DNA from 3 places in the Clostridium sp. BJN0013 genome. Region 2 is predicted to be linked to each of the others. Evidence: riboswitches for the same ligand, from Rfam matches in the RefSeq annotation. Region 2 holds a riboswitch; each other region holds the start of a gene.
What was found. A riboswitch is a leader RNA that binds a small molecule or an ion and turns the genes downstream of it on or off. The one in region 2 is predicted to bind cyclic di-GMP.

Region 1 (3,285 bases), 1.6 Mb from region 2:
CATCTATATTCATAAGCTCCCTTATATGCTCTATATTTGCAAATGCAAATTGTGAAAAACAAAACATACTAATATTATCTTCTGTTAATCCTTTCTTCTTTAACATTCTAGTCATAATTTCAGCTGCAGGATAAACGCATGCCCCTCCATCAAAAGGAAGCCATTTGAAACGAAATTCATCTACATTTTTTGATTTAAAAAAACTGGAAAATCCATTCCGTGGACACATAATATTTTCACTTTCTTCTGTGTTTATATAATATTCCGCATCAAGTATCCCACAATTTTCATTTACTTTTTCTAGAACTACTGCACAAGCAGCATGTCCATAATTGCCATAACAAAGTTCATTATTAGGAGCAACCAAGGAATGCATATCATCATAACCCACAACAAGGCTTTTTTTGCTCGATTTGATGCTATTAAATAATTTGATGCGAGTTCCAGAGCAACCGTCATACCAGCACAATTGGCATTCATATCAAAACACATTACATTTCTTCCTGCATTTAACTCTTTATGTAATAAAATTGACATTGAAGGTGCAATATATTCCGACAATATAGAGGAACATATTATCATATCTATGTCATTACCGGTCAAGTTTGCCTTGACTAATACAGATTTTGATACTTTTAGAGCTAAAGATAAAGTTGTTTCATCATCGTCAAACATAAATCTTTTATCCCTACCCATTATATCCTCTAACAAATGATTTACATGTTTACCTTGCTTCTCGAAGTGCTTTAAATAAAAATCATTTGAAACAACTTTAGAACCATGACAGATATCAATACAATTCAATTTTACACCCATATTAGCCCTCCTTAAACAACAAAAATAATAAGTTTATAAGATTCCACCTAATTTCCTCTATAGGCTATTATACTATCTCCACATCAAGTCCTGAATTTCTGGCTATTCTTGTAAACTGCATCTTTAAAGTTGCATTGTTTCCCGCATTTATGATAACTTTCTTGAAATTCAAATCTTTATACATCTTAAAGCAGCTTTCCAACATCGGCACCATATCCCGGGTAGAAACCTTTAATTCTTTGCAATCAAAAGATAAAATGTACTGAGAAGGTTGTATAGTAGATACTATTTTTTGGAATTCTTCCATAAAACTTTCAGCATCTTTCTCTTCATACATACCCCATACTTTTACATCCAATTCTTTTTTTCCCTTGTCCAAATTAATTTCATGTTTTTTCATAATTTAATACACCTGTCCTTTCATTTATTTAAATTTATTATTAGTATTAATAATAATTATCATCCTGATCAAAAATTAAAAGGTGCCTATATAGCATAGGCACCAAAAAAGTATAAATACACATATTAAAGTCTTATAATTATAATTTTGGCAACCTGGCAATCATAGAAAAATAACTTTTCTTTAGACCCATAGCTTTGCGACCTTATTTTTCAATAAGTGTGCTATTATCAATATATATTCATAATTTTACATGTAATTTTTAGAATTTTCAAGAATAATATCTAAACTTTACCTTAATTTTTTCATTTTTTAAAAGATTATTCATTATTTAATTAAACTTTTCTTCAATCCACCATATCTCCTTGATTTAAAATGCCATTTGGATCAAATACTTTCTTAATTCCTTCCATAATTTCAATTTCCTTTTTACTGAATTGAAGAGGCATATGTTTTTTTCTCAGTTTTCCAGTTCCATGTTCTGCAGTTATTGTTCCTCCATATTTTATAGCAGTTTTATATATGGCTTCTTTAAGTTCTTCATAATTAGCAGGTAGCTTCCCATTATCACCCATAATAAAATTATGAATATTTCCATCTCCTATATGTCCAAGAGAAACAATTTTATTGTCATATTCTTTAGTTAATCTTTTTACATCATCAAAAAAATCAGGTACAGATGAAGGTGGTACAGCTACATCCATAATATCTGCTATATTATTTTTGTAGGGACCATATGCATTACTTCTTATCTCCAAAAGATGTCTCTGCTCTTTTTCAGTTTCTGCTATAATGCTGTCTACAGAGTTATGTCTCTCACATATTTCTACTAATTTTTCACTATTTGAATATAAATCCTCTTCACTGGCATAATCAAGTATAAACATTAAATCTACTGAACCTTTAACTGCGGGCCACTTAGTTCCAAGCTGCTTGGCTGATTCTTCACATATGATCCTGTCCATATACTCAATAGCAAGAGGTGTAATTCCCTCCTGTAGTATTTCAGGTACTGCATCACAAGCTTCTCTCTGGCTATTGAATGAAACCAGTAATGTTCCATTATATTTACTTGCAGCATATAATCTCAATGTAACTTTTGTAATAACTCCAAGGGTTCCTTCTCCGCCTATCATAAGTTGAAGCAAATCATAACCCATATTATTCTTTAATAACTTTCCACCCAGTGTAACTATTTCTCCTGTAGCAAGAACCACTTCCAATGCCTTAACATGATTTCTCATGATTCCATGTTTTACTGCCCTGGTGCCTCCAGCATTTGCTGCCACCATCCCTCCAACTTGTGCTCCTTCATCTCCTGGATGCACTGGAAAAAACAGCTTACCATTTTTACTTAATACTTCTAATAGTTGTGCCAGTGTTGCTCCAGCTTCCAGCGTAATCATAATATTCTTTTCATCAAATTCCACAACTTTGTTTAATCTTTCTATGGATAAAATAATACTTGGCTGCGTGGGTATGGCTCCTGCAACTACTCCTGTTCCGCCACCTCTAACTACTACAGGCAATAATTCCTTGTTTGCATATTTTAATATTTTTGATATTTCCTCTGGGGACGCCGGTTTTACCACCACACAATCTTTACATGCTTCAGGACGAAGTAAAGATTCAGTTTCATCATAAAGATACCTCTGCATCTTAGATAAATCACTTGTAACCCAATCTTCTCCTACAATTGCTTTTAAATTTTCAACTACCTTCTCGGGTGAATTTTTAATTAAATCTGTATTCATTTTTATCCCTTCTTTTTTATTATTTAACAATTTATAGTTTCTAAACTGCTTTCTTTTATTTTAGTGATCAAATCAGGTATTACCTTATACATATCATCAACTATTCCATAGTCTGCTATATTAAATATAGGAGCTGAAGGATCTGTATTGATTGCAACAATAAAACCCGATTCTTTCATTCCTGCAAGGTGCTGTGGTGCTCCTGAAATTCCACAAGCTATATATAATTTAGGTTTTACCCTGTTGCCGCTGTATCCTACTTGAAAATCTTTGGATATAAAACCTTCTTCAACTATTTCCCTGCTGGCTCCAACT
Region 2 (3,285 bases):
TTTATACATGTTGAATCAATGCTTAAATTTTCATAATCTGCATCTGAGGTTAACTCTTTAAAAATTGTTAATAAAGTACCATCGTTACGCCACTTACAAAAACGACTGTATACAGTTTTCCATGAACCGAAGCGTTCTGGTAAATCACGCCATGCTGCACCACTTCTTGCAATCCATAGTATGGCATTAAATATAAGTCGGTTGTCTTTTGGAGGTCGTCCTGTTTTTGCTATTGGAATTAAGTTTTTTATTTGATCCCATTATTCATCTGATATTTCATAACGCTTCTGTGACATATTTGCACCCTCCAAGTTTTTTATCTTATTTTACCTAAAACTCGGTTCTTTCGCAATATTTAGTTTTCAGACACACCCTAATTTAATACTAAAATTATGCAAAAATCATACTTGTTATTTTAAATACAAGAGTTAAAATGATTATATCATACAAATTGAAAGGAGTAATTAAAATGAATGAAGTTTATCAATATCTAAAAGATATCGGTACCTATTACCTAGCAACATCTGAAGGCGATCAACCAAGGGTTCGACCTTTTGGTACAATAGCTATCTTTGAAGGAAATCTTTACATTCAGACTGGAAACGTCAAAAAGGTATTTGCACAAATGAAAAAGAATCCTAAAGTTGAGATCTGTGCTATGGGTAAAGATGGAACTTGGATACGTATTACAGCCACTGCTGTACAGGATGACAGAGTTGAAGCTAGACAACATATGCTTGATGAATATCCAAATCTTAAAAATATGTATGCTGCTGACGATGGAAATTGTGAAGTACTTTACCTAAAAAGTGCAACTGCCACCATATATTCCTTTACAGAAAAACCTAAAACTATTAAGTTTTAAACTTACTTTCAAAATATTGAGCTATTATACATAAACACATCATCTTATGTTATTAGAGTTAAACCAATAAGATTGTGTAATGGTTCTATATAAAGCTAAGGTTATTCATAGACAAATATTTTCTGTTAGTAACCCTAGTCTAATGTTACTATTTCAAGGTAGTTTATTCTCCTCCACCAGATTTATACTCTATCATATTTCTATTCGATTTATCAATTTTGTAACAAATGATTTACTCAGCATCACATACTACAACTAAATTACGAATGAGACAATTTAAATTCTATAAAAAAACAGCCTTTTTTTATCTTATAGTAAAATTATATTTTACTATAAATTACATATTTACACTAATTACGTCATACAAATTACAAAAATAAAATATTTCTATTGAATTTTGTAAAATTTGGGCGTAATATAGTTTATATAAATATTGATAATAGCACACTTATCGAAAGGTAGGGTCGCAAAGCTATGGGTCTTAAGAAAATTATTTTTCTATGATTGCCAGGTTGCCAAAGTTTATCTAACTATAAAAAATCATGTATATTTTGGTGCCTATTATTAATAGTAAATAATGGGCACTTTTAATTTATAAAGTGATAAAGTGCTATTTTAGGGAGGACATAAATTGGGAGTAAAATTAAGTTATATTGATGTATGCCATGGATCAAAAGTTATTTCAAATGATTTTTATCTTGAATACTTTAGAAAACAAGACAAGGATATTAAACACCTACTTGCAGATGTAATGGGAAGAGATAAAAGATATATGCTAGATGATGGTGAGTCAGCCCTTCAACTAACTATAAAGGCAGGAAAATCCGTGTTAAAAAAAGCTAATCTTGAAGGAAAAGACATTGATGCAATTATATATTCCTCCATATTGCCAGAATATATATCACCTGCAACGTCAATTTTAATACATAAAGAATTAAATATGAGTGCTAATGTAATGTGCCTTGATGTCAATGCAAATTGTGCAGGTATGGCTGTTGCCCTTGAAAATATGTCAAATTATCTTATGTCATCAAAACGTGCAAAAAGAGTTCTTATAATTGGCTGCGATGACGATAATGCTATTATAAATCATGATAATGAGCTATGTTATGGTAATTACGGTTATGCAGCATGCGCAATGATTTTAGAAAAGGTTGATGAGGACTGTGGCTTAATTGATAATGAATATTATGTGAACACAGATATAGTGGACAAGGTTCTTTATCCAAGCCGTGGGTTTTCAAGTTTTTTGAAATCAAAAAATTTGGATGAACTTTATCTTAAGTGGCTTCCTTTTAGCAGTGAGAAGTTTATTTCAAATGCTGTTAGAATTATGGAAAAAATGATTAAACGAAATGGAATTACAAAGGATGATATAAGTATGTTCTGTTTTTCACAGCTTGCAGTTAAAAATATATATAAAATAAGAGAAGCTATGGATATATCTGAGGAAAAAAGCTTGTATATTGGAGATAAATATGGATACACAGGTACAAGCAGTCCCTTCATAGCACTTTATGAAGCAATAGAAAAAGGTAAGGTAAAAAGAGGAGACTATATAATGATTTGGACATTTGCTGCAGGATCACAAGGCATAGTTATATTATTCAAATATTAAACAAGATTTTAAATAAAAATTATATAATGGGGGTACTAAATGGAATATAAAGAAAGTTTTCAAAAAATCTTTAATAAGAAGTCTTTAAAAATAGTTCTAATAATTTACATGGTATGTTGCATTATGTCTTTTATATGTTTTTCTGTTATGAAATTAATTGGTATAAACGACGAAATAACTTCAAATACCTTGATTGTACTTGGAATACTTGTTGCTATTTATGGAGCAGTATTTTATAAGTGCTATAAATGGGTAGTTGCTTGCGACAGTATTGACCCAAAAGCTTTAAATGTAACTAAAATCTTAGTTTTAACAATAACGTATTTTCAATATTTATATCTTAATTTTACTATGCATTTGAATTCTGTGTGGTTAATAGTTATCTTTTTTGTTATCCTCGGAGCTCTGTTTTTCGATCTTAAAATGATAATAGCTTCAGTAGTATTAAGTGCTTTATGTATTGTAATAGTATTTATTCATAATCCATCTATTCTTAAGTATGAAAAATTGGCAAGTGCAGAAATATATATGACTATGGTTACTGTGGTTATTACTTTTGTACTTCTTTTTATAATGGTCTACATGGCATCAAAGCTCTTGAAATCAATTAGTGAAAAAGAAGCTGAAATTAGAGAAGAAAATGAAAAATTGCTTAAGTTATTTAAAAGAATATCTGAGATTTCAAATACTGTCTTATCATCTAGTGAAAATTTAAGTGCTGCTATTGCAGAACAGACAAGTTCTCTTGTTGAAGTTTCAGATGCAACAAGCCTCGCATCTCAGAATTCAGATGAAATGCTTG
Region 3 (3,285 bases), 200 kb from region 2:
ACTGCATTTTCAATTATGGTATTCAAAAATTTTATAATTGGAGCAGCCGCTTCGTCTATTATTTCTTTTTTCACTACAGTCTTTTGAGGCAAAAAGTTTTTCTTATAATTTTGTGCCGCTTCCTGGGCTTTACTTTTTCCATAATATTTTTCAATGTTGTCCAGAATACTGCTTTTTAAAGTTATGGCTGTTTTAATATTATATCCCGTGGCCATCTTTATATCTTCAATAGCAAAATAATTTAGGGGATCACTCATGGCTACAAGTAGAGAACCATTCATAATATCTATGGGAATAGCTTCATATTTTTTTGCAATACCTGCCGGTATAATATCTATAATATCCTGCCTTACATTGATATTATCCAAATTCACCAGAGGTATTCCAAGTTGCTGCTTTATAGCATCTACTATCTGTTCATTGGTAATAAAACCCTTGTCTACAAGTATTTTACCAAGCTTTTCGCCTGTGCTTTTCTGTAAAATAAGGGCTTTTTGTAGCATTTTTTCTGTTATAACTCCTGCATCTACCAGAATTTCTCCCAGACGTTTTTTTATCTTTGACATAAATCTACTCCTTATATTCGTTAATAGTTTTATTATACCAAGGGAGAACACGACAAAACATGTTCTCCCTTAAAATTATTGAACTATAAATGCCTGGGTGGCACTTCCGCCACTATCAGCTCCTACTACGCCGTACCCATTTTTATATACCACCACTATAACTTCTCCTTTTTTGACAGCGCTAGGATTGGATAGTCCTGCATGACTTTTTACAGTTTTTTCATTACTATTATCGGTAAGACTAGTATTTGTCTTATCAATAACTTCATATGCATTCCCTGTACCATTCTTATTAGTAAATGGATTGAATAACTGATTTGATGTATTGCCTGTGACAAAAGCTCCTTTAAATTCGTTTAATAACTCTGCCTTATTTAAATAGGTAGTATTGCCTCCTACGTTACTAGCCTTAGTTTCCAGATATGCCCTTACAGTATTGACATTAGTTGTAACCCCTGCATTTTTAGAATTATTTTTAAATATCTGGGATTTAGGTACTAAAACCACAGCCAGTATAGCTACAATAGCAAGAACTATCATAAGCTCAATCAGTGTAAAACCCCTCTTCTTTTTTATCACTTCCATAATATCTTTATCCCCCTTAATTAAAATTAAAAAATAAGCAGAAAATTGTCTAAATTATTAAGAATCACTGGATTCAACTTTATCACATCACCCCTTAAACTAACACATCTTCTCAAAAATAATTTTTCCATTTATAAGCAACTAAATAAGTACCATTTTATAATACCTTCTCCAAGAAATATTGTAATTGCAGAAGCTATAACCATAAATGGTCCAAAGGGAATATAATCCTTTCTAGACTTCTTTCTCAGCAAGATGAGAATTACTCCTGCAGCCGCCCCTATAATAAAAGCCATAAACAACATAACTATTGTATATTTAAACCCCAAAAATAGGCCACATACCACTGAAATTTCCACATCTCCCCAACCCATGCCACCTTTAGTTATAAGGATAATTAAAGATAAAAAAACTCCTGCCAATATTCCTCCATAAATGTAGGTTTTTATAGGCATTCCCCTATAAAAATATATTCCTAAAAATACTATGCCAGCAGCTATACCTGTTCCTGTAGTTTTAAAATAAACATCTTTAGTATCAGAATCTATCATTCCTATCACGATCATAATACTTATAAATACTATGTATTTTACAAATTCTATACTTATACCAAATTTAATATAAACACATAGATAAAATATTGCTGTTATAAATTCCAAGACAGGATATCTGAAAGATATTTTTTTACCACAATATCTACATCTTCCCCTTAAAACTACATAACTTATTATAGGAATTAGGTCATACACCTTAATTTTTTTATTACAATTCATACAATGTGAAGGTGGATATGCAATGGACTCACCTTTAGGTATTCTACATATACAAACATTTAAAAAGCTTCCCACTATAGCCCCAAAAATTAAAACAACAATACCATAATAAATATCCATAACCCACTCTCCATTTTTAAAAAACAAGACCCCGTATTCATAAATGCTATTTATGAACACAGGGCCGGTTGCATCACTAACTCTAATACACACAAGGATGCCCGAATTAAAGTGCGTATTTCATCGTTTCCCTTAATTTGTTTAATCTTACCATAAAAATAATACAATTTCAATAAGTTTTATGGAAGTTTATAATGGAAACAATGAAAAAGTAATTTTAGAATTTTCCATAGAAAATACAGGTATGGGCATTAAAGAGGAAGTTAAAAATCAAATTTTCAAAAAATTTATTTGCCATCAGCCACCTCACAGTAAATATCATTCTACTACAGGCCTTGGACTTTTAATATCAAAAGAACTGGTAAAAATTATAAATAGAAATATATGGTTTGAAAGTAAAGAAAATGAGGGAAGTACATTTAATTTTATGGCAGAATTCTTACTGGATCTCAATAAAACTATAAGTGAAGGTAATATTAATTTAGAAAATACAAACTGGTCAGAAGCGGCAGATAAGATCATTATCTGTCATGATTACAGATAATAGATGTCCATGTATAATACTATTATTTACATCTACCGGCAGCCTTTCATTATATATAGATATACAAATTGGAAACTAAATTATTTATAATAACTGTCCACATTTAAAGCCTGACCGTGGATCCTACTAGGTTCTTATTTTTTCTTAGTGTGCATTCTGCTTTTTCATCTTCTCATTGACAAAGTATATTTTATTTGATATCATAATGCTAATTAAATATATTTCTTATCTAGAGAGACGGAGGGACTGGCCCTATGATGTCCGGCAACCTAAATTTTATTTAAAGGTGCTAATTCCTACAGGTAATTACCTGAAAGATGAGAATTGAGAAAATCTACTTTCTTGTATCTCGTTTTTACAAGAAAGTTTTTTATTTTACAAAATAAATATATTAATACATTTCAGTTCACCAGAAATACTGGAGACTAAATTTATTTTTACGTGAATTTTTATTAAAAATACTCATAAATATTATGACTAATCAATTCAAGTAAAAATTTACATAATGGAGTATAGCGCTATGCCCATATTAAATTATGCTAATGTTATTTAATAATGGGAGGAAAATTGAACATGAAAAATTTATTAATTTTAGTCTTAACGGCAATATTATCTTTAGGGACAGTTGGATGTTCTAAGTCAAATAACACTAACAGCAAAAATACATCAAATTCAAAAGAAATCATAATAAAATATC

Region 1: linked by a shared signal. The riboswitch ahead of AB3K27_RS19950 (hypothetical protein) and the one ahead of AB3K27_RS07095 (3-oxoacyl-[acyl-carrier-protein] synthase III C-terminal domain-containing protein) in region 2 are both predicted to bind cyclic di-GMP.
Region 3: linked by a shared signal. The riboswitch ahead of AB3K27_RS06125 (A24 family peptidase) and the one ahead of AB3K27_RS07095 (3-oxoacyl-[acyl-carrier-protein] synthase III C-terminal domain-containing protein) in region 2 are both predicted to bind cyclic di-GMP.

Annotation. Positions count from the first base shown of each region.
Region 1 covers NZ_CP162495.1:3,860,279-3,863,563, forward strand. Annotated here, with positions in the region: gene AB3K27_RS19940 (3-oxoacyl-[acyl-carrier-protein] synthase III C-terminal domain-containing protein) at 1-376, opposite strand, end outside; gene AB3K27_RS19945 (hypothetical protein) at 307-816, opposite strand; gene AB3K27_RS19950 (hypothetical protein) at 884-1,216, opposite strand; cyclic di-GMP riboswitch class I at 1,363-1,452, opposite strand; gene AB3K27_RS19955 (FAD-binding oxidoreductase) at 1,564-2,970, opposite strand; gene AB3K27_RS19960 (electron transfer flavoprotein subunit alpha/FixB family protein) at 2,994-3,285, opposite strand, start outside.
Region 2 covers NZ_CP162495.1:1,380,234-1,383,518, reverse strand. Annotated here, with positions in the region: partial or broken gene AB3K27_RS07105 (IS5 family transposase) at 1-251, opposite strand, end outside; gene AB3K27_RS07100 (pyridoxamine 5'-phosphate oxidase family protein) at 470-865, shown strand; cyclic di-GMP riboswitch class I at 1,297-1,385, shown strand; gene AB3K27_RS07095 (3-oxoacyl-[acyl-carrier-protein] synthase III C-terminal domain-containing protein) at 1,497-2,483, shown strand; gene AB3K27_RS07090 (methyl-accepting chemotaxis protein) at 2,523-3,285, shown strand, end outside.
Region 3 covers NZ_CP162495.1:1,178,341-1,181,625, reverse strand. Annotated here, with positions in the region: gene AB3K27_RS06135 (GspE/PulE family protein) at 1-566, opposite strand, end outside; gene AB3K27_RS06130 (type II secretion system protein) at 642-1,151, opposite strand; gene AB3K27_RS06125 (A24 family peptidase) at 1,283-2,044, opposite strand; cyclic di-GMP riboswitch class II at 2,098-2,184, opposite strand; gene AB3K27_RS06120 (ATP-binding protein) at 2,226-2,588, shown strand; SAM riboswitch class I at 2,811-2,912, shown strand; gene AB3K27_RS06115 (ABC transporter substrate-binding protein) at 3,162-3,285, shown strand, end outside.